DNA from 4 places in the Providencia huaxiensis genome. Region 4 is predicted to be linked to each of the others. Evidence: predicted binding sites of a transcription regulator. Region 4 holds the regulator's gene; each other region holds the start of a gene.
The links. Region 4 encodes Fur, which represses iron uptake genes when iron is present. Its sites were predicted from a motif close to ATAATAATGAGAACNACTATCAA; they were not measured.
Positions count from the first base shown of each region.

Region 1 (5,013 bases), 1.2 Mb from region 4:
GTGTTTTAAAGCCGAAGAAAACGGTTGGGCAGGGATCCGGCCAGAGGTTTTATTAGGTTTCGAGCAGCAACTTTCGGCTGATTTTCATCGCACAGTCGAGCGTTTTTTAGCATTGCAGACATTAGGGACAGAAAGCGCCAGAAACGACGCAAAAACCTTGAAATCTGTGGTACTCGAACAGCCTATTCCAACGGTTGAAACGTTAAATGCAGGGCTTGAATCATTGCGCACCGAAGATTTGCGCGAGGAATTAAAGCTGTTACCTATTCCTTTCTTGCGTATTTATGGTTATCTCGATGGCTTGGTACCGCGCAAAATAGTGCCAATTTTAGATGAACTTTACCCTAATTCGCCATCTGTCATTGTTCGAAATAGTGCTCACGCACCATTTATTTCTCATCCTGATGAGTTTTGCGAATACCTGTTGGATTTTCAAAGTCGTATCGAGGAATAAATAAAAAAATCAGCCTAATTCGAGGCTGATTTTTTTGTGGTGTGCCTATTATTTGATTTTATATACAAAATGAGTGCAATCAGTGCTTTCAGGGCAGCCTTTACAGCTACTGCCTGTTAAACAAGCACTGATATCGACTTGTTCAATTTTCTCTAAGCTAACGAGTTTCTCAACCATTGCTTGAATTAATGGAGCCGGTGTATTTAGCTGCTCACTGAGTAGCGCGATGTCAGCTTGCCCATATAAGGCGATTAAATCTCTTATTTGCAGCAAGCTAGTCATCGTTTTATTCCTTAGTGGCACGCATCACTTGAACAGCCAGAACATTGCTCTGCGGTTCTGTTCTTGATGTTCAGGGTTACGCGGCTACGCATGCGACGTAAGAATATGAACAAGGCAAGGTTGAACAGAACAACCGCGGCTATAGTAATCAAGCTGCTTTGTGGGTGTTCGCTAAATGTGGCAACTTGGTAAAACAGAGCCGCAAGGCTATAAGCCACATTTAAGCCCCACAGAATGGAGAAGCTCATCCAACTTTTATTGGTTTCACGTGCAATAGCACCCATTACTGAGACGCAAGGCACATACAGTAAGACGAAGATGAGGTAGCTATAGGCTGCAATTCCTGAACCAAATTTCGCTGCCATGGTACCCATTGAGCCGGATTCCATTTCTCCATCGCCTTTACTGGCTTCAATAGGGTTCGATAACGCGCTTAAGGTAAAGGTCTCTTTTAAGCTATCCCAAGTTTCAGAAACCGCATCTCCCAGTTCTTCCCATAAATTGAAAGATTCTGCATCGAACGGCTCAGAAGTAATGGCTTCAGCGGTATACAGGGTATTTAGTGTTCCCACTACCACTTCTTTGGCCATCGCTCCGGTAATCAACCCAACAGTTGCTTGCCAGTTATCTGCATGAACACCGATAGGCTGTAAAGCAGGGGTTATCACTTTACTGACAGAAGCCAGTGCGGAATCATTTATATTATCAACAGGTTTACCAGAGAAAGAGAAGCTATTTAATGCGCCAATAAAGATACTGGCAACGATGATGACTTTACCTGCACGTACCACGAAGCCTTTTAGGCGCTGCCATGTTTGAATCAGCAGTGTTTTGATATGTGGCACATGGTAAACCGGAAGTTCCATGATAAACGGAGAGGCTTCGCCACGCATTAGAGTATGTTTTAGTAGTAACCCAGTTAAGATAGCGACAACAATCCCTAAAATATAGAGTGAAAAGACCACGCTCGCCCCATTTTTGCCGAAGAAAGCGGCAGCAAAAACGGCGAAAATAGCCAATCTTGCACCACAAGACATAAATGGTGCCATTAAGACCGTAATTAGCCTTTCGCGCGGTGCGTCGAGCGTGCGTGCACCCATAATTGACGGTACGTTACAGCCAAAACCGACAATCAAAGGCACGAAAGATTTACCCGGTAAACCTAAGGCTTGCATGAGGCGGTCCATCACGAAAGCGGCTCGCGCCATATAGCCAGAATCTTCCAGTATTGAAAGAAACAGATACATCATCCCAATTTGTGGCACTAACGGTAAAACCGTGTTAATACCGCCACCAACACCTTGGGCAAGGAAAATAGTTAGCCAATCAGGGAAGCTAAAGTAGGCACCAACCCACTGAATACCATGAATAAATATCGCTTCTGACGCACCTTCAAAGAAGGGTTGTAAGGCGCCACCGATGTTGATGGCTAAAACGAACATCAAATACATCACAAACAAGAAAATAGGTACGCCGAGCCAACGGCTCAGAATAAATTTATCCAGTGATTGTGTTAGTCGATTTGGTTCAGCGGCACTATTGTTAATCGCAGCATTGCAAATGGTCGCAATAGATTGATAACGTGCGTCGGCAATGAGTAATTCAGGTTCTTCGTTTAAGCCTTCTTTCAGTGTTTGGCGTATCGCCAGCAATTGTCCTTCAGATATTTCTGCGCGTTGGCGGCTATATATGTCCCCTTCGAGGATCTGTAATGCTAACCAGCGGCGCTGCTGGTGGCTAAATTGTTGTGCTGAAATTTGTTCAGATAGTGAGTCTACAGCTTGCAATAACTGTGCTGGATATTCCACAAGGGCTTGCTGGCTATTTTGTGGATGTGTATCAATGGCTTTTTTCAGTTTATCGATACCAGTTGCTCGAGTTGAAACCATTGGGATCACAGGGCAGCCGAGCTGTTTTTCTAATTCAGCAATATTAATATCAATATGTTGGCTTTGAGCGATATCCAACATATTCAAGGCGACAATACATGGAACGCCTAACTCGACTAATTGCAATGTCAGGTAGAGGTTACGCTCTAAATTAGACGCATCGACAACATTAATGAGCATGTCTGCCTCACCACTTAAAATAAAGTAGCAGGCGATTTGTTCGTCAAGAGAGGTTTGCTCAGAAATAGTGGTCAGAGAATAGGTGCCGGGTAGGTCAACAAGTTCGATTTTGTGGTCATCTGTATGGAAGCGGCCCACTTTTCGTTCAACAGTGACCCCCGCCCAGTTACCGACCCGCTGCCTTGACCCTGTGAGCTGGTTGAATAAGGTCGTTTTGCCTGCATTGGGGTTACCAATTAAGCCGATCGTTAATCGTTTCATAGTGTTTGCCAATAATAAAAAAAGAAATACTTAAGCGGTGGTCGCTTCATCTAAGTTGAGTAGGGCAAGATCCTTTTTGCGTAGTACTAAGCTGACACGATGAGTTTCTATTTGAACAGGATCACCAAAAGGCGCTAAGCGCACCACTTTAAAGACAGAACCCGGAAGTAAACCAAGTGAGAGCAGTTTTTGTCGGTATGCAGGACTAATCTCTGGAGAGAAGCCAAGTATTTTGTAACTGCATTGAGGAAGTATTGCCATAGTGTCTTCCTAATCATTTAATTAATAATGATATCGATGACAATTGTTAAAGAGTGCAATTGCTCAGGTAATAAAGTCGCCAAACAAAAATAAATCTAATTAACAATGAGAATCATAATCATCCACCTTTTGTTATATTTAGCCTCTTTTTTCGTCAATTTGACTTGATATGGATCAACGAAGCATTGAGTTTACGGTGTTCCGCTAGCGAAATTAATGGTGGAGTCAGTGAAGGGGGGATGGCTGAATTATACCCAATATATTGTTTGAACTAATCAATCACAGCATTATTTATTGAAATGGGCATCACAATAGGTACATTGCGATGCCCATAAAGAAAGTTAACGTTTCTTACCGAATGCCGCGGCAAGGGCATCACTCATGGCGCTGTTACTTGAAGATGCGCTGTTTTGGCGTGAGTTACCTCTTGATTGAGGCGCCTTACGCGCATTTTTGTCCTGTTCAGGGGCTGCACGGCGAGGGGCACTGTTAGAATCACCCGCTTGTTCATCTAAACGCATCGTTAACGCAATACGTTTGCGTGCAATATCCACATCTAACACTTTGACTTTCACAATGTCGCCCGCTTTTACTACCTTGTGTGGGTCTTCGACATAACTATTTGAAAGTGAAGAAATATGAACTAAACCGTCTTGGTGAACACCAATATCCACAAAAGCGCCGAAGTTGGTTACATTGGTGACTGCGCCTTCTAAGATCATGCCAGAAGTCAAGTCTTTCATGGTTTCTACACCTTCGGCAAAGGTGGCAGTTTTAAACTCAGGGCGTGGGTCACGACCCGGTTTTTCCAGTTCTTTAATGATATCGGTGACAGTTGGAACCCCGAATTGCTCAGTGGTAAAGTCACGTGGGCTCAAGGTATTAAGCACCTGTGAGTTGCCCATAATTTCTTTGAGTGGCTGGCGGACAGACTCAAGAATTTTTTCAACAATCGGGTAAGCTTCAGGGTGAACAGTAGAAGCATCTAACGGGTTTTCACCATTGGTGATACGCAAGAAGCCCGCACACTGTTCAAAGGCTTTTGGCCCAAGGCGTGCAACTTTGAGCAACTGTTTTCTATCACTAAATTGGCCATTCTGGTCGCGCCAATCCACCACGTTTTGCGCAATCATTTTGCTTAAACCGGCAACGCGAGTCAGTAAGGCAACGGAAGCGGTATTTAAGTCAACACCAACGGAGTTTACACAGTCTTCGACAACTGCATCGAGTTTACGCGCTAATTGTGTTTGGCTGACATCATGCTGATATTGGCCAACCCCAATGGATTTAGGGTCAATTTTCACTAATTCAGCCAACGGGTCTTGTAGGCGACGAGCAATAGATACGGCACCACGTAAAGACACATCTAAGCTTGGGAATTCCAAAGCCGCAAGTTCAGAAGCGGAATAAACAGAAGCGCCAGCTTCGCTGACAATAACTTTCTGAGCAGTGACTTCAGGGTACTGTTTTTGGACTTCAGCAAAGAAACGTTCCGTTTCACGAGAAGCTGTACCGTTACCAATCGCCACTAATTCGACGTTATGTTTTTGGCAAAGTGCCGCAACGATGGTTGCCGCTTTTGCGGCTTGTCCGGTATGTGGATAAATCGTATCCGTTGCAATTAATTTACCTGTTGCATCCACGACAGCAACTTTCACGCCAGTACGCAAGCCAGGGTCTAAGCCC
Region 1 covers NZ_CP031123.2:4,066,835-4,071,847, forward strand. The annotation lists gene bioH (pimeloyl-ACP methyl ester esterase BioH) at 1-454, shown strand, start outside; gene CYG50_RS20590 (FeoC-like transcriptional regulator) at 503-736, opposite strand; gene feoB (Fe(2+) transporter permease subunit FeoB) at 748-3,066, opposite strand; gene feoA (ferrous iron transporter A) at 3,097-3,327, opposite strand; gene CYG50_RS20605 (Tex family protein) at 3,669-5,013, opposite strand, start outside.
Region 1: a site for Fur is predicted at 3,427-3,449, ahead of feoA (ferrous iron transporter A). Genes of this name have one in related genera too.

Region 2 (5,013 bases), 1.4 Mb from region 4:
TCACTATTGCGGCTCAATAATGTTAATGGCGCATTTTCACTAACATTACCTGTTTTTATCACACGGTACAGCCAACCACAGCGCCCATTGTCTTGCATCATCTGTGCAAAATTTTCAATTCCCGTTAACCCATTGAGCTTATAACAAGGGGAACGAGGTTGCGTGACCTGAATACGCGCATCACCCCAAGCAAAAATATCCCCAATAAATACGTTTTCTTCTGTCATACCCAGCGTTGATATATTTTCTCCAAATGCGGAGGCAATAAATAAATCCGCTAAATCTGGATACGCACTAGCCCAAAAGTCATAATGGTCACGTGGATAATGGCAAAGAGCTCTATCAGGCCCGCCATGAAAGCGTTTTTCAGCTTGTTCATCCCCCTCAAGCCCTAATTGCCCTAACATCAATAACCCATCGGCAGCCTGCTTATGAATAGCACTGTGCCCACAGGACTGTGTTGCTTGGACTTTACCGATAAAGACTTGGGGTAGGAATAACATGGGCGGCGCTCTCCACATAAATTGGTAACGGAACCTTCATCATAAAGAATGCCAATAGAGATAACAATCGGGTGGGGTATAAATAAAAAAGCGCAGCATTAACGCTACGCTTATGGTAAATAAATTATCTTATAAAATTATTTAGCTTTTGCTGCAAAACGTGCCGCAGCTTCATCCCAGTTCACAACTGACCAGAATGCTTTAATATAATCAGGGCGGCGGTTTTGGAATTTCAGATAATAAGCGTGTTCCCATACATCTAAACCGATGATTGGGTAACCAGATGCGCCTGAAATAGCCTCACCCATTAATGGGTTGTCTTGGTTCGCTGTTGAAACAACAGCTAATTTACCGTCATCTTTCAGAACCAGCCACGCCCAGCCAGAACCGAAACGGGTTGCAGCGGCTTTTTCAAACAGTTCTTTAAATGCATCAACGCTACCGAAATCACGTTCAATCGCAGCTTTCAGTTCGCCTTTTAATTCAGTATTTAATTTCAAACCTTTCCAGAACATGCTGTGATTTGAATGTCCACCCGCGTTATTACGGACAAACGTGCGTTGATCAGCAGGGATTTGGTCTAATTTTTGGATCAGAACATCGATATCTAAACCCGCTAATTCAGGCAGTTTTTCTAACGCTGTATTGGTGTTAGTCACATAGGTTTGATGATGCTTAGTATGGTGGATTTCCATGGTTTGCTTGTCAAAGTGTGGTTCCAATGCATCATAAGCATAAGGTAAAGCAGGTAATGTATAACTCATATTATTGTCTCCAGTGACGTAAATACCGCTATGTTTCTCATTTTTACCACAAGGCTCATAGGGTAAACACTTGCGTAACTTCGCACCTTGTGAATTACTATCTATTATAGTTATTTTACTGTTAATGAAAATCATTATCAAACCCACAGTAAACATATGGATATTTATATTCGCTATGAGAGCTCGTTTATTCAGTAACTAATACCAATAACCCCACCTTTTATTTTTCTTTAAATCTACCTTTTGTTATATTTTTAGTGTTATATTTTAATTTGATATTTAGCATCAAATGATAATCCTGCAAATCTCATTACAATTAATACGTGATCTTCCGCGCAAAAGAAAAACAAATTTAAAATTCGTGCTTTAGTTAACCATTTTTTGACATAGTATTAACATCTGCAAGGAGATAATAATATGACTCAAATAACTAAACATCCCGTTCCTGCTGAAATTGCAAAAAATGCCCTGATAAACGAACAACAGTATAACGATGAGTACCAACGCTCGATTCAAGACCCTGAAGGATTTTGGGTCGAAAAAGGAAAAATCGTTGATTGGATTAAACCTTACACTCGTGTCAAGAACACCTCTTTCGACCCCGGCCATATTGATATCCGCTGGTTTGAAGACGGTACATTAAATTTAAGTGCTAACTGTTTAGATCGCCATCTGGCTGAAAAAGGTGACCAAACAGCGATTATTTGGGAAGGCGATGACCCTTTATCGTCAAAAAATGTTACTTACCGCGAACTGCACCATGATGTATGTCAGTTTGCTAATGTCCTGAAACAACAAGGTATTCGTAAAGGCGATGTTGTCGCCATTTACATGCCTATGGTTGTTGAAGCAGCTGTCGCGATGCTAGCCTGTGCCCGTATTGGCGCGATACATACGGTCATTTTTGCTGGTTTCTCCCCTGAAGCAGTCTCTGGTCGCGTTATTGACTGTAAAGCGAAGCTCATCATCACCGCAGATGAAGGCTTACGTGCCGGCCGTGCAATTCCATTAAAGAAAAATGTGGATGACGCACTCGCTAATCCGCAAGTCACTACGGTTTCTCATGTGATTGTTTACCAACGCACAGGTAACGCACCGAGCTGGGTAGAAGGCCGTGATCTCTGGTGGCACGACGTCATCAAAGGGGTCAGTGCAGACTGCCCTCCTGAAGAAATCAACGCAGAAGACCCGCTCTTTATCCTGTACACCTCGGGTTCTACAGGTAAGCCAAAAGGCGTTCTGCATACCACTGGCGGTTATTTGGTTTATGCCACACTGACATTCAAGTACACCTTCGACTACCATCCGGGTGAAGTCTATTGGTGTACTGCTGATGTCGGCTGGGTAACAGGCCATAGTTATTTGTTATATGGGCCATTATCCAATGGCGCTAAAACATTAATGTTCGAAGGGGTACCTAATTACCCATCAGTTAACCGAATGAGCCAGGTGGTTGATAAACACCAAGTCAATATCCTTTATACTGCGCCAACCGCCATCCGCGCATTAATGGCTGAAGGCGATAAAGCCATTGAAGGTACTGACCGCAGCTCATTACGAATTCTCGGCTCCGTGGGGGAACCCATTAACCCTGAAGCTTGGGAATGGTTCTATAAAAAAATTGGTAATAGCCGTTGTCCAGTGGTTGATACCTGGTGGCAAACGGAAACGGGTGGTTTCATGATCACACCGCTCCCGGGAGCAACTATGTTAAAACCGGGGTCTGCAACATTGCCATTCTTCGGTGTTCGCCCTGCGTTAGTTGATAACCTTGGTGAACCTATAGAAGGCGCCACAGAAGGTAACTTAGTGATTGTTGATTCATGGCCGGGTCAAGCCCGAACCTTATTTGGCGATCACGAACGTTTCGAGCAAACCTATTTCTCAACCTTTAAAGGCATGTACTTTAGCGGTGATGGTGCTCGTCGTGATGAAGATGGTTACTATTGGATTACCGGCCGTGTTGACGATGTACTGAATATTTCGGGCCACCGTCTAGGTACGGCAGAAATAGAATCCGCCCTCGTCGCACATCCGAAAGTGGCTGAAGCGGCTGTGGTCGGTATTCCTCATAATATTAAAGGCCAAGCAATCTACGCTTATGTCACATTAATATCTGGGGTTGAGCCATCACCAGAGCTATACACCGAAGTTCGTAATTGGGTTCGTAAAGAAATTGGCCCAATTGCTACACCAGATGTTCTTCACTGGACGGATTCACTACCCAAAACCCGCTCCGGTAAAATCATGCGTCGTATCCTACGTAAAATTGCATCAGGGGACACCAGTAATTTTGGAGATACCTCCACTCTGGCCGATCCAGGTGTTGTCGAAAAACTACTCGAAGAAAAACAGTCTATGAGTATGTCATAACGCTAAAAGGCCAACTCATTGAGGCGGCCTTACATACATCCCAACAAGATGGTTTACTCTAAATAATTCGAGGTGCAGTCAACAATGCTGCAGCTTGAAGTATGACGAGTATAACAGAGGAGAACTCTGATGAATGCTACTGCTTACGAAAAGGTAGAGGATAACCCTCGCTTTAAAGAACTGGTTAGGAAACGTAGTCGCTTTTCATGGTTGTTATCAATAATAACGCTCGTGCTGTATGTTGGATTTATTTTTCTTATCGCTTTTGACCCAAGCTGGCTAGGAACACCGATATCCGAAGGTTCATACATCACAAGAGGGATCCCTGTTGGTGTCGGCCTAATTGTCATTTCATTTGTACTCACTGGGCTTTACGTTATCCGAGCCAACGGTGAATACGACCGTTTAACCGCAGAAATTTTAAAAGAGGTAGAAAAATGAAAATATTGCTCTCACTCATTCTCTTTTTTACCTCATCAATGGCGTTTTCTGATGCATTGACAGGGGATGTTGAACGCCAGCCTGTGAATATTCAGGCTATTGTGATGTTCTTACTGTTTGTCGGCTTCACTTTGTATATTACCTACTGGGCGTCAAAAAGAACGCGTTCTCGCTCTGATTACTACACTGCGGGCGGGAAAATTACCGGTTTCCAAAACGGGATGGCTATCGCTGGCGACTTTATGTCTGCTGCGTCCTTCTTAGGGATCTCTGCTCTGGTTTATACTTCTGGCTATGATGGCCTGATTTATTCAATTGGCTTCTTAATTGGCTGGCCGATCATTCTATTCTTAATTGCCGAGCGCTTACGTAATTTAGGTCGTTATACCTTCGCTGATGTCGCTTCTTATCGATTAAAACAAAGGCCCATTCGTATTCTATCTGCGGTTGGCTCTCTAGTTGTTGTTGCACTGTACCTTATCGCTCAAATGGTTGGCGCGGGTAAATTGATTGAATTGTTATTTGGTCTCAATTACCACGTCGCGGTTGTTATCGTGGGTATCTTGATGGTGCTATATGTCCTATTTGGTGGAATGTTAGCCACAACTTGGGTGCAAATTATTAAAGCCATCTTGTTATTAGCAGGTGCAACATTCATGGCCGTTATGGTTATGAAGCATGTTGGCTTTAATTTTAACACTCTGTTTAAAGAAGCGGTTGAAGTTCATAAAAATGGTATTGCCATTATGAGCCCGGGAGGACTGGTTTCCGACCCAATATCCGCCTTATCCCTTGGTCTTGCTTTGATGTTTGGTACTGCAGGTCTCCCTCACATAATTATGCGATTCTTCACAGTCAGTGATGCAAAAGAAGCACGTAAAAGTGTGTTCTATGCCACTGGCTTTATTGGTTATTTTTACATATTAACCTTT
Region 2 covers NZ_CP031123.2:3,872,563-3,877,575, reverse strand. The annotation lists gene yiiM (6-hydroxyaminopurine reductase) at 1-503, opposite strand, end outside; gene sodA (superoxide dismutase [Mn]) at 641-1,267, opposite strand; gene acs (acetate--CoA ligase) at 1,685-3,640, shown strand; gene CYG50_RS19690 (DUF485 domain-containing protein) at 3,770-4,081, shown strand; gene actP (cation/acetate symporter ActP) at 4,078-5,013, shown strand, end outside.
Region 2: a site for Fur is predicted at 1,386-1,408, ahead of sodA (superoxide dismutase [Mn]). Genes of this name have one in related genera too.

Region 3 (5,013 bases), 1.0 Mb from region 4:
ACACAATTTATTTCTTAATTTTCTAAAGTTGAACTATTTGTTTAATAGGTTGAACCTATGCATGCAATAACTCAAACCTTTCAATCAATCAACATATTGAATAATATTGATAATTTTCTAATTCCCCACTTTCCTATAGGCTGATAATTTTAATTGGCAATATACTTAATTGACCACACACAATTTTTCAGCGGCTTCTTTTATCGGCAAGATTCTTTCCTCTACTGACTTGGCGCTATCAATAGGCTTAAGTAGTACATCAATAGGCTGCGCTTTTATCTCTTTCTTATTCATCAGTTCAGTCGCTATTTCATTGAGTGGATATTGCATTAATGTGGCAGGGTTAATGACGACCAAAGCCCCATTATGGCGGCACTCTAACATGACCTCCTCACGAGTAAATGGCCAATCAGCACCAAATTGTTTTTTACTCACGGATGTTAACGGTGCAGAAAAAGCTGTACTCACAGTTCCACCCAATAATAGAGAGCAAATAATGAGTTTAAGTTTCATGGTAGTGACCTTATTAAACATTGAAGATATCGTTGCATATTATCAATTAAATATAAAAGTTTAGCTAGATTGGTTGGTAGCTTGCAAAAATCGCCACAGAAAGGATCGCCATAGTGCCTAACAGTAACTCAACCCAACTGTTAATGATTAGGTAATTTACCCGCCCTTTTTGCCTAATGATCGGAACAATGTAGTAGCGATTGATAATAGCTAACAAAAGCATTCCCCCCACTAAAATGATCTTAAACCAAAGTAGTGATTGGTATTCTGACCCAGAGTAGTTTAATGGCCAGCCTGGCAAGAGAGTTACTGCGCTGATGATCCCCGTTATAATAACCAGTGCAACGGCGATATGGCCAAAACGCGAAAAACGCATCATGGTATTCACAATTTGTTTATCCATCCCTTCAGCCATCTCTTTTTTATTGCGTAAAAATTGAATGCAAATTAAAAAAGGCCACAAACCACCAAACCAATAGGCAGAACTAATAAGATGAACAAACTGATTAATACGATGAAGCATTCCGATTGCGCCATCATGCATCGCCGAGTGCCCAATAAAAGCATGCAGACCGAGTAGGATTAGCGAAAAGAGCAATATTAACTTTAATCGTAATTTGATAGGTTTTACAAATAAAACCAAAAGTAATGAAACGGATGACAAAAGTTCCCAACGCCATATTTGACCAAATGACGTCCCTAATACCCCTTGCCATATCTCCCAGTCGATACTATCTTCCCAACCATCACCCATCAAACCTGCTTGCGCAAGCATCCAGCTAAAGGCCGTTAACACTGTAACGATGGCGCAGAAGAAAATGCCTTTATTCAGATAGCGGCTTAGTAAATAATTAAATGACCCGCGACTAAGCACCACTGCAAATATTGACATTCCGCACATCAATATTGCAGCGATAAAATGAACAAAGCGAATAAGTGTGTAAAAAGCTTCTAGTGACATATTATTTCACTGTAAAGCTATACGTTCCTTTTGTTTTGTGTCCATCGACAGAAACAACGCTCCAATTAACATCATATTTCCCAGCAATGAGCTTGTCTTCAACAGGAACGATCACTTTTGTATCGTTACTTGGGTCTAATATTGCTTTACCCGTTTTCACAATTTTATTTTCAGGCCCAATAATACTGACTTTAGTGAAATTAACTTCGATACCTTCAGAAAAGCTTAATGAGATAGACTCTGGCGCTTGTTCTACTGCTGTACCTTCAGCAGGAAGCTGGTCTTTTAAATGCGCATGTGCAAATGCTTGCTGGAAAGACATTCCTAAAAAAAGAACGGCAACTGCGCTGAGTTTGCGCCATGAAGATTTAATAGGGTTAATTGGCATAGTAACCTCTTAATTTGCAGGTGAATTTAGAATAATTGCCAATCATTATACGGAAAACAAACCATTTTACCGCTTAAAAATGGGTTTTATCGCCCTATCCTGTGAGTTTTCACACAAAATGAAAAGAAAAAGACTTATGAACATTGAATTACCGTATTCATGTCCATAAGTCTAGGGAGCTTTATATCAAGTTGAAATAAAAACGATGTTTCTATTTACTGGTGTTTCGATTAAACATGTGTTGCTGCTGACAGGTTTTTTAAGTCTTTATCTAGCAAGAAGAGTGCTTTACCAGACTCACCCACCATATCCAGTTTATCCAGAACTGATTTAAATAATTTCTCTTCTTCATGTTGCTCTGCAACATACCATTGTAAGAAGTTAAATGTAGAATAATCTTGTGTTGTCATTGCTAAATGAGCCAATTTATTAATTTCACGGGTGATTAATTGCTCATGTTCGTACGTTTGGTTGAATACATCGCTAATTGATTTGAAATCAACTGGTGGCGCTGCAATTTGCCCTAACAGTGGCAATGCACCTGTGTCACTAAGATAATCAAATAAACGCTGCATATGTTCCATTTCTTCTTGAGAGTGTGCTTTTAAGAACGCAGCAGCGCCTTCATAGCCTTTGTCACTACACCAAGCACTCATTTGCAAATAAAGGTTTGCAGAGTAAAATTCAAGGTTTAATTGCTCGTTTAATTTTTTGACCATATCTGTAGTTAACATATTTATGCCTTATCGGTTAATCATTGATGAGTATATTATGCACAGTATTACAATAATTAAAACCCTAAAACAATCTTAAAACAAAAAAATCCAATTTACTGATAATTAATAACTTTTGTTAAAAACAATAATAATCAATCTCATTATCTTTTCCTGTTTTTTCTTAATAACTAAATATATAAATGGATAAATTTAACCCTTATTTTTCATTATTCCAATTAATGTATTGAGATTTTTTCTCATTATCCAGTTACAATAATAAGGGATGAATTTAACCGTAGAGATCAAATATGAGTCACAATCTTGCTTTATTGCCTAAAGATGAAATGGATAAGGTCAATGTCGACCTTTTGGCTTCCGGTGTTGCATTTAAAGAGCGCTATAATATTGCCATCATCGCTGAAGCTGTCGAGCGAGAACAACCTGAACACTTAAGGGAATACTTCAGGGAGCGACTCGTATACTACCGCCAGCTATCACAGAATTTTGCACGTATGCCTTATGAGCCGCGAAATCGCTAGCCCCACGAGCACACAAAAAAATGATGCAAAAAAGGGATAACCTGAATGGTTACCCCTTGATTCTTAAGATTAAAAAATTTATTTCGTCGTATTATATGTCACGGTGTTATTTTGGCAGTCTACCGCAACTGAATAATGTAAGTCAGATTTTGCACCACGAACAACTAGCGGTACCCTGTAACCTGTTTCGGTTTTAGTGACTTCACTATCATTGACCCATGCAACCGCTTTCTTGCCTAAAGCCGCTTTTTCGTCCGTCCAGCGAGGTAAACGATTATGCATAAAATCGCTTTTCACTTGCGCTGCAATTTGTGGCTCAGTTAACGTACCACAACTGACGAAAGGTGCAGCTTTACCTTCTTCACTATTTGCGCTTAACGCAAAAGAGCTAAAAACCAGCGCACAAGCACCTAAAACTACAGCAATTTTTTGATTCGCTTCCATACCATCCTCCGATACCTATTAATAGGTAAAGACTTTTGATTAGTTTAGCGGCTTATTTCAGCCTATTAGATACCAGTTATCTTCTGGTTATTACCTAGTCTTCATTGATAAATAGAATGACTTAACTAATATTAATCTATCAGGTTTATGTATGGATGTTAATAGTATGTTTACGGATTATTAATTTTCATCATCAAAACGAACATGGATCTGCTCTTTACCTTGGTGCTTTTCTCTAATTTCTTGAGCAACTAATGCAATTGCCTCACCACTACTCATCCCTTCCGCCATCAATTGATGAATTTTTTCAACTGCTTCTTGCTGTTCTTGGTGATTAAGTGCTGGCATACCAGAAAACATGGTTTAAACCTCATGTATAAAAGACTAAAATCAATGATTAAGATTTTAACATCTCTTCGACTATTAAGATAAGAATATATGTTAATCTGTATTGATTCACTTGCGGAAATTTAGACTCATCATTATGGTTATCAAAAAAATCCAATTACCTTATAGCCCAAACACAGCCATTGATTATTTTACCCCTCTGGCACACCAGCCATGGGCGATGTTACTGCATTCAGGTAATGCAAAACACGCCCATAATCGGTATGACATTATTGTTGCTGACCCCATTGCAACACTGACGACTTATCAGCTTGAAACAACCATCTCAGAGCCAAATCAGGCTCCTATCGTTTCTGAATCAGATCCTTTTGAGCTTCTTCAAGGATTGCTTGATAAATACCAACCGAAACATCAGGAAGAGACTGAATGTCCCTTCAACGGCGGTGCCCTCGGTCTTTGGAGCTACGATTTAGGTCGACGCATTGAAAAATTACCTGAAATTGCAACAACAGAATTGCAATTTCCAGATATGGCAGTTGGCATCTACTTGTGGGCACTCATTGTTGACCATCATGATAAAACCACCACACTCATTAGTTATGATGATGTTGAAGCTCGGCTTGCTTGGCTACAAGCCCAAAAGAAGCCCCGTAAAAACAAATTCCAATTAACGACCTCATGGCAATCAAATATGTCAGAAGAGGCATATCATCATAATATTGCCCGTATCCATGACTATTTACATAATGGTGATTGCTATCAAATCAACTTAGCGCAAAGATTCAAGGCCAAATATAAGGGCGATGAATGGAATGCATTTTTAGCGCTACTTGAGCGTAATGGAGCTCCTTTTTCTTCATTTATACGCCTCCCAGAAAATGTAATTATCAGTATTTCGCCTGAGCGTTTTATCAGTTTACAAGATGGGAATATTCAAACCCGCCCAATAAAAGGTACGCTACCTCGCCTAGATAATGAACAAGATGACCTTGCACAAGCAGAAAAACTGGCGAACTCAGTAAAAGACCGCGCAGAGAACTTGATGATTGTCGACCTACTACGTAATGATATTGGCCGCGTTGCAAAACCAGGCACGGTCAGTGT
Region 3 covers NZ_CP031123.2:1,712,308-1,717,320, forward strand. The annotation lists gene CYG50_RS09560 (DUF2511 domain-containing protein) at 166-513, opposite strand; gene copD (copper homeostasis membrane protein CopD) at 578-1,474, opposite strand; gene copC (copper homeostasis periplasmic binding protein CopC) at 1,476-1,862, opposite strand; gene ftnA (non-heme ferritin) at 2,093-2,596, opposite strand; gene CYG50_RS09580 (DNA polymerase III subunit theta) at 2,887-3,117, shown strand; gene yebF (protein YebF) at 3,196-3,561, opposite strand; gene CYG50_RS09590 (YoaH family protein) at 3,742-3,921, opposite strand; gene pabB (aminodeoxychorismate synthase component 1) at 4,046-5,013, shown strand, end outside.
Region 3: a site for Fur is predicted at 2,724-2,746, ahead of ftnA (non-heme ferritin). Genes of this name have one in related genera too.

Region 4 (5,013 bases):
TCAAATTTGCATGTCATTGCATTGGCAATTTTTGCCATTGCTGTTGCAGAGCCGATATATGGCTTTATTCGTAATAAAATTTTTAGTCATAGTAGCAGCCAGATCAGCGCTGAATTATCAGGCAAAATTTATCGCCATTTAATGGCCTTACCTCTAAATTATTTTAAGCTAAGACCAACCGGTAAAATTATCGCAAGGATCCGTGAATTAGCCCATATAAGGCAATTCTTAACGGGTTCAACTCTGATGCTATTTATAGACTTTATCTTTGTCATTCTTTTTGTCGCGGTTTTATTTTCCTACAGTAGTTTGATGACTTGGATTTTATTAGGCTCTATGGGGGTATTCTTTGTTTTATGGATGGTCCTAGGCCCAATTATTCGCCAACAAACTGAAAAATCCTATCAAGCCGATGAAAATGGTCTCACATTTCTCACTGAAAGTATTACTGGGATTGAAACCATAAAAACGACAGCAACAGAAAAGTACTTTAACCAACGCTGGAAAAAAATATTTAGTAAACAGCTAACTCAAAGCTTTAAAGTTTCAATGCGCAGTGAGGTGGCCTCTCAATTAATGACATTCGTGAGCAAAATAACTACCGCAATCCTTTTGTGGGTTGGTGTCAAAGAGGTGCTAAATGGTGGGATTTCGCCTGGCGAATTAGTGGCATTTAATATGCTAAGTGCACATGTTACACAGCCTGTGTTGCGGTTTGCCCAAGTTTGGCAGGATTTCCAACACACCATCATTTCATTACGTCGAGTGGGAGATATTCTTGATGAGCCCGTAGAAAATGAACGTAAGGGGATTGCAAATACGTCAAATATTCACGGAAAAATCGAGTTTCAAAATATTCGCTTTCGTTATCAACCTGATACGCCCGAAGTTCTCAATAATTTGTCATTAACGGTTAATGCAGGTGAATTTATTGGCATTACCGGCCCCTCAGGTTCCGGGAAAAGTACCCTAACAAAATTATTACAACGACTTTATGTCCCACAGCACGGGCAAGTTATTGTTGATGGTATGGATCTCGCGGTTGCAGATACCGTTTCATTACGCCGAAAAATGAGCGTCGTATTACAAGAAAGTACCTTATTCGTCGGCTCTATCGCTGATAACATTCGATTAAGTCATCCACAAGCGACTGATGAACAAGTTATTCACGCTGCAAAATTGGCTGGCGCTTATGACTTTATAATGTCATTACCTGATAATTTTAGTTACCCCTTATCAGAAAAAGGCTTAAACCTTTCAGGCGGTCAACGTCAACGAATTGCGCTTGCGCGTGCTTTGCTCACCGAACCCGATATTTTAATTCTCGATGAAGCTACTTCCGCACTCGATTATGAATCAGAAGCCGCCATTATGGAAAACATGCCATTAATTACTCAAGGAAGAACCGTTATTAGTATTGCGCATCGGTTAAATACGATTATGCACGCAGATAGGATATGTGTGATTTGCCAAGGAGAAGTACACGAAATGAATTCACATGAAAACTTACTCAAATCAAATGGCTTATACGCCAATTTATGGTACCAACAAACACAATAACGCGTATAAAAAAGCATCACGCCTATAACAAGTGGTGCTTTTTTACTAAAAGTGCTCACTTTACAACCAATTAAACCAAATCATCATAGATGAAGCTATAGCACAAGGGAATTAGCTAGGGTATCATGGCGCGCTGAATTACTGGCACACCCTTTTAGCAGTTATAAACATGGCAAAAGAACAAACAGATCGAACTACGCTAGATTTGTTCGCTGAGGAACGAAGGCCTGGGCGACCTAAAACAAGCCCGCTATCACGGGATGAACAATTAAGGATCAACAAACGCAACCAACTGAAACGAGATAAAGTGAAGGGATTGCGCAGGGTTGAATTGAAGCTGAACGAAGAAGCTGTCGCGGTATTGAATCAGTTAGCTGAAGATAAAAATATAAGCCGTAGTGAATTGATCGAAGAAATTTTAATGTCACAACTTGAGCATGTCGATACATCAATACTCAAATAACGTTATCTTGATAAATCACACAAATTTGACAGACTTAGCAACATTTTTTCGCCAGAATAAGGCGTAATATTCTATCTATTTTCGTTCTAAATGGGCTCTAGAAGGCAAATTATCGCCTCTAGCTCTCTTAGAAAAACAAGAGGTTAATCACTTTATGGCAGTCATAGGCATTTTCTTCGGAAGTGACACAGGTAACACAGAAAATATTGCCAAAATGATCCAAGAAAGATTAGGCAAAGATGTAGCAGAAGTTCACGATATCGCAAAATGTAGCAAAGAAGATATTGAAGCTTTTGACATTCTACTTCTCGGTATTCCAACTTGGTATTATGGTGAAGCCCAATGTGATTGGGATGATTTCTTCCCTACTCTCGAAGAAATTGATTTCGAAGGTAAACTTGTCGCCTTATTTGGTTGTGGAGACCAAGAAGACTACGCTGAATATTTCTGTGATGCTATGGGTACGATCCGCGATATTATCGAACCTCGTGGTGCTGTTATTGTTGGCCATTGGCCAACAGAAGGTTATCACTTTGAAGTATCCAAAGGCATGGCAGATGACAACCACTTTATTGGTTTAGCTATTGATGAAGATCGTCAACCTGAGCTAACAGATGAACGTGTTGATGCATGGGTAAAACAAATCTCTGAAGAAATGTCTTTAGCTGAAATTTTAGGCTAATAGTTCATATAAAGAACCCTTACCCATAGATTGCACCACTGTTTTGCACAAAATGAATCACCTAAACCAGTGGTGTGAACTAAAATAACCGATAAGGTATCCTAATAGGATAGGTTCTCAAGAGATTATCAAAATAATGAGACAATGCATGGTTTCTATTTTTATTTTCCATGCCTATAATTGTAAATCAGTTTAGAAGACAACTGTATTGATGTTAAAAATGTCTCATTATTGTTAAATTTATGATTTAAGATACAGGACAAACCCGCATGACAGACAACAATAAAGCATTGAAAAATGCTGGACTCAAAGTCACTCTTCCAAGATTAAAAATTTTGGAAGTACTTCAAGAGCCTGAGTGCCACCACGTCAGTGCGGAAGATCTCTATAAAAAGCTGATCGATATGGGTGAAGAGATCGGGTTAGCAACCGTATACCGCGTGTTAAACCAATTTGATGATGCTGGTATCGTAACCCGTCACAACTTCGAGGGGGGTAAATCTGTATTCGAGTTAACTCAGCAACATCACCATGACCATTTAATCTGTTTAGATTGTGGAAAAGTGATTGAGTTTACTGACGAATCCATTGAAACTCGCCAAAAAAATATCGCTGCTCGCCATGGCATTAAACTATCTAACCATAGTTTATATCTATATGGTCATTGCGCAGACGGTGATTGCCGTGATAATGCTGACGCACACGAAGCAAAAGAGTAATAGTATTCAACCATCGTTGATAAAGCGTAATGGTTAAAAATACCAAAACCCTGATAATAAACTTTATCAGGGTTTTTTATTTTAAGTATCGATATTTTTTCAATCGATTAGTGATAATTTCTGGTGAATAACTTAAATTTAACTATTTATCACTAAAATTTTTAGTTAGTAAAAATTTCCCCTAGAAACTATAATAGTTGCAATTCAAATCAAAACCTTTATATTATTTCACCGATGAATATATTCTATTATCTAGAATTACACTTACATATCAAAGTAGTATATAAATAATATTATAGATGATTTCTAGGGTTTCATACTATATAAAATTATTTTATTACCTTACTATAATTTTAACTCTAGATTAGAGAGTTAATGATTCAAATGTAGCCATAACGTTAACGTACAATTTAAATGTGTAATTACATTTATTGACTAAACTTATTTAGTACTTTAGTAATTTGTAAGAGATTAACTGATGAAAAAAACATATCTTTTTCTCAATACAAGTTTTTTCTTCTGGTTTCTTACTTTAATAGGGTGGTTTTTTAGCTATTTAACTATCGCCTTATTTTCGTTTGCATTATCAATACTGTTCTTGATCGTATACTTCAATCAAAAAAAGGTAAGTAAAATGTTCACCAAAAGACAAAACAAGCCCGCACCTACAGCAACGCCCCCTTCGATAAGTAGTGAGCCTGAAGTGACCATAAAGATAGAAGAACAAGTCACACTATCAACTCCAACTATTAGTGAAGAAAAATCGAATACGATTATCTCTAGGGACGTTATTTTTGAAGGAAATATTACCTCTAATGAGCAAGTGCATATCTACGGAAAAGTCATTGGGAATATAACTGGAAAAGATAATATGGTTAAAGTCATGTTAAACGGCCAAGTGACAGGAAATATCACCTGCAAAGAACTGGTGGTAAATGGGCGAATTGAAGGTGAATGCCACTCTGATACTATTTGTATTGAAAATAATGGAGAAATCCACGGCACGATCCATTACAGCAGTTTATCAATTAAAAAAGGTGGGATTTTATCTGGTCAAGCACAAGTTAAAAACCCAGCTCATCATTCAGAAAAAGTTACCGTATTAAAAGATAAACTAAAACAAGACACTTTCATACTCAATGAAAGTGTAAATAATGCATCTTTATAATTACAATAAAAATAAGGTGAAAATACTCACCTTATTTTTAAGCTTTAATATAGGCATTTATCCTTACGCTAATATCTCATTCATTATTAAAAATATAAGGTAATACCCTTTAATGACTGCCATGGTTTCCCCTATAGCAGTCATTGTGACTAAAATGTTTTATACTTTAAAATACAGTAAATGGCATCATCACCATAAATTTAATATCTTTTTCATCTTGGAAGATATTTCCGTAACCACCGCCATAGCTCGGAATATCTGTATGGTTATCATATTTGGTAAAATGCAGTTTAAACAACGTATCTTTCGCTCTCCCTGACTGTACGGTATATAAAATATCAAAGTTCCATGCACTTTCTTTCAAACGTACATCTTGAGCATATTGGCTATTCGTACTTGGTTTTGCATCCCATCCATAAAT
Region 4 covers NZ_CP031123.2:710,866-715,878, reverse strand. The annotation lists gene CYG50_RS04685 (type I secretion system permease/ATPase) at 1-1,560, shown strand, start outside; gene ybfE (LexA regulated protein) at 1,730-2,023, shown strand; gene fldA (flavodoxin FldA) at 2,178-2,705, shown strand; gene fur (ferric iron uptake transcriptional regulator) at 2,975-3,424, shown strand; gene CYG50_RS04665 (bactofilin family protein) at 4,059-4,592, shown strand; gene chiP (chitoporin ChiP) at 4,759-5,013, opposite strand, start outside.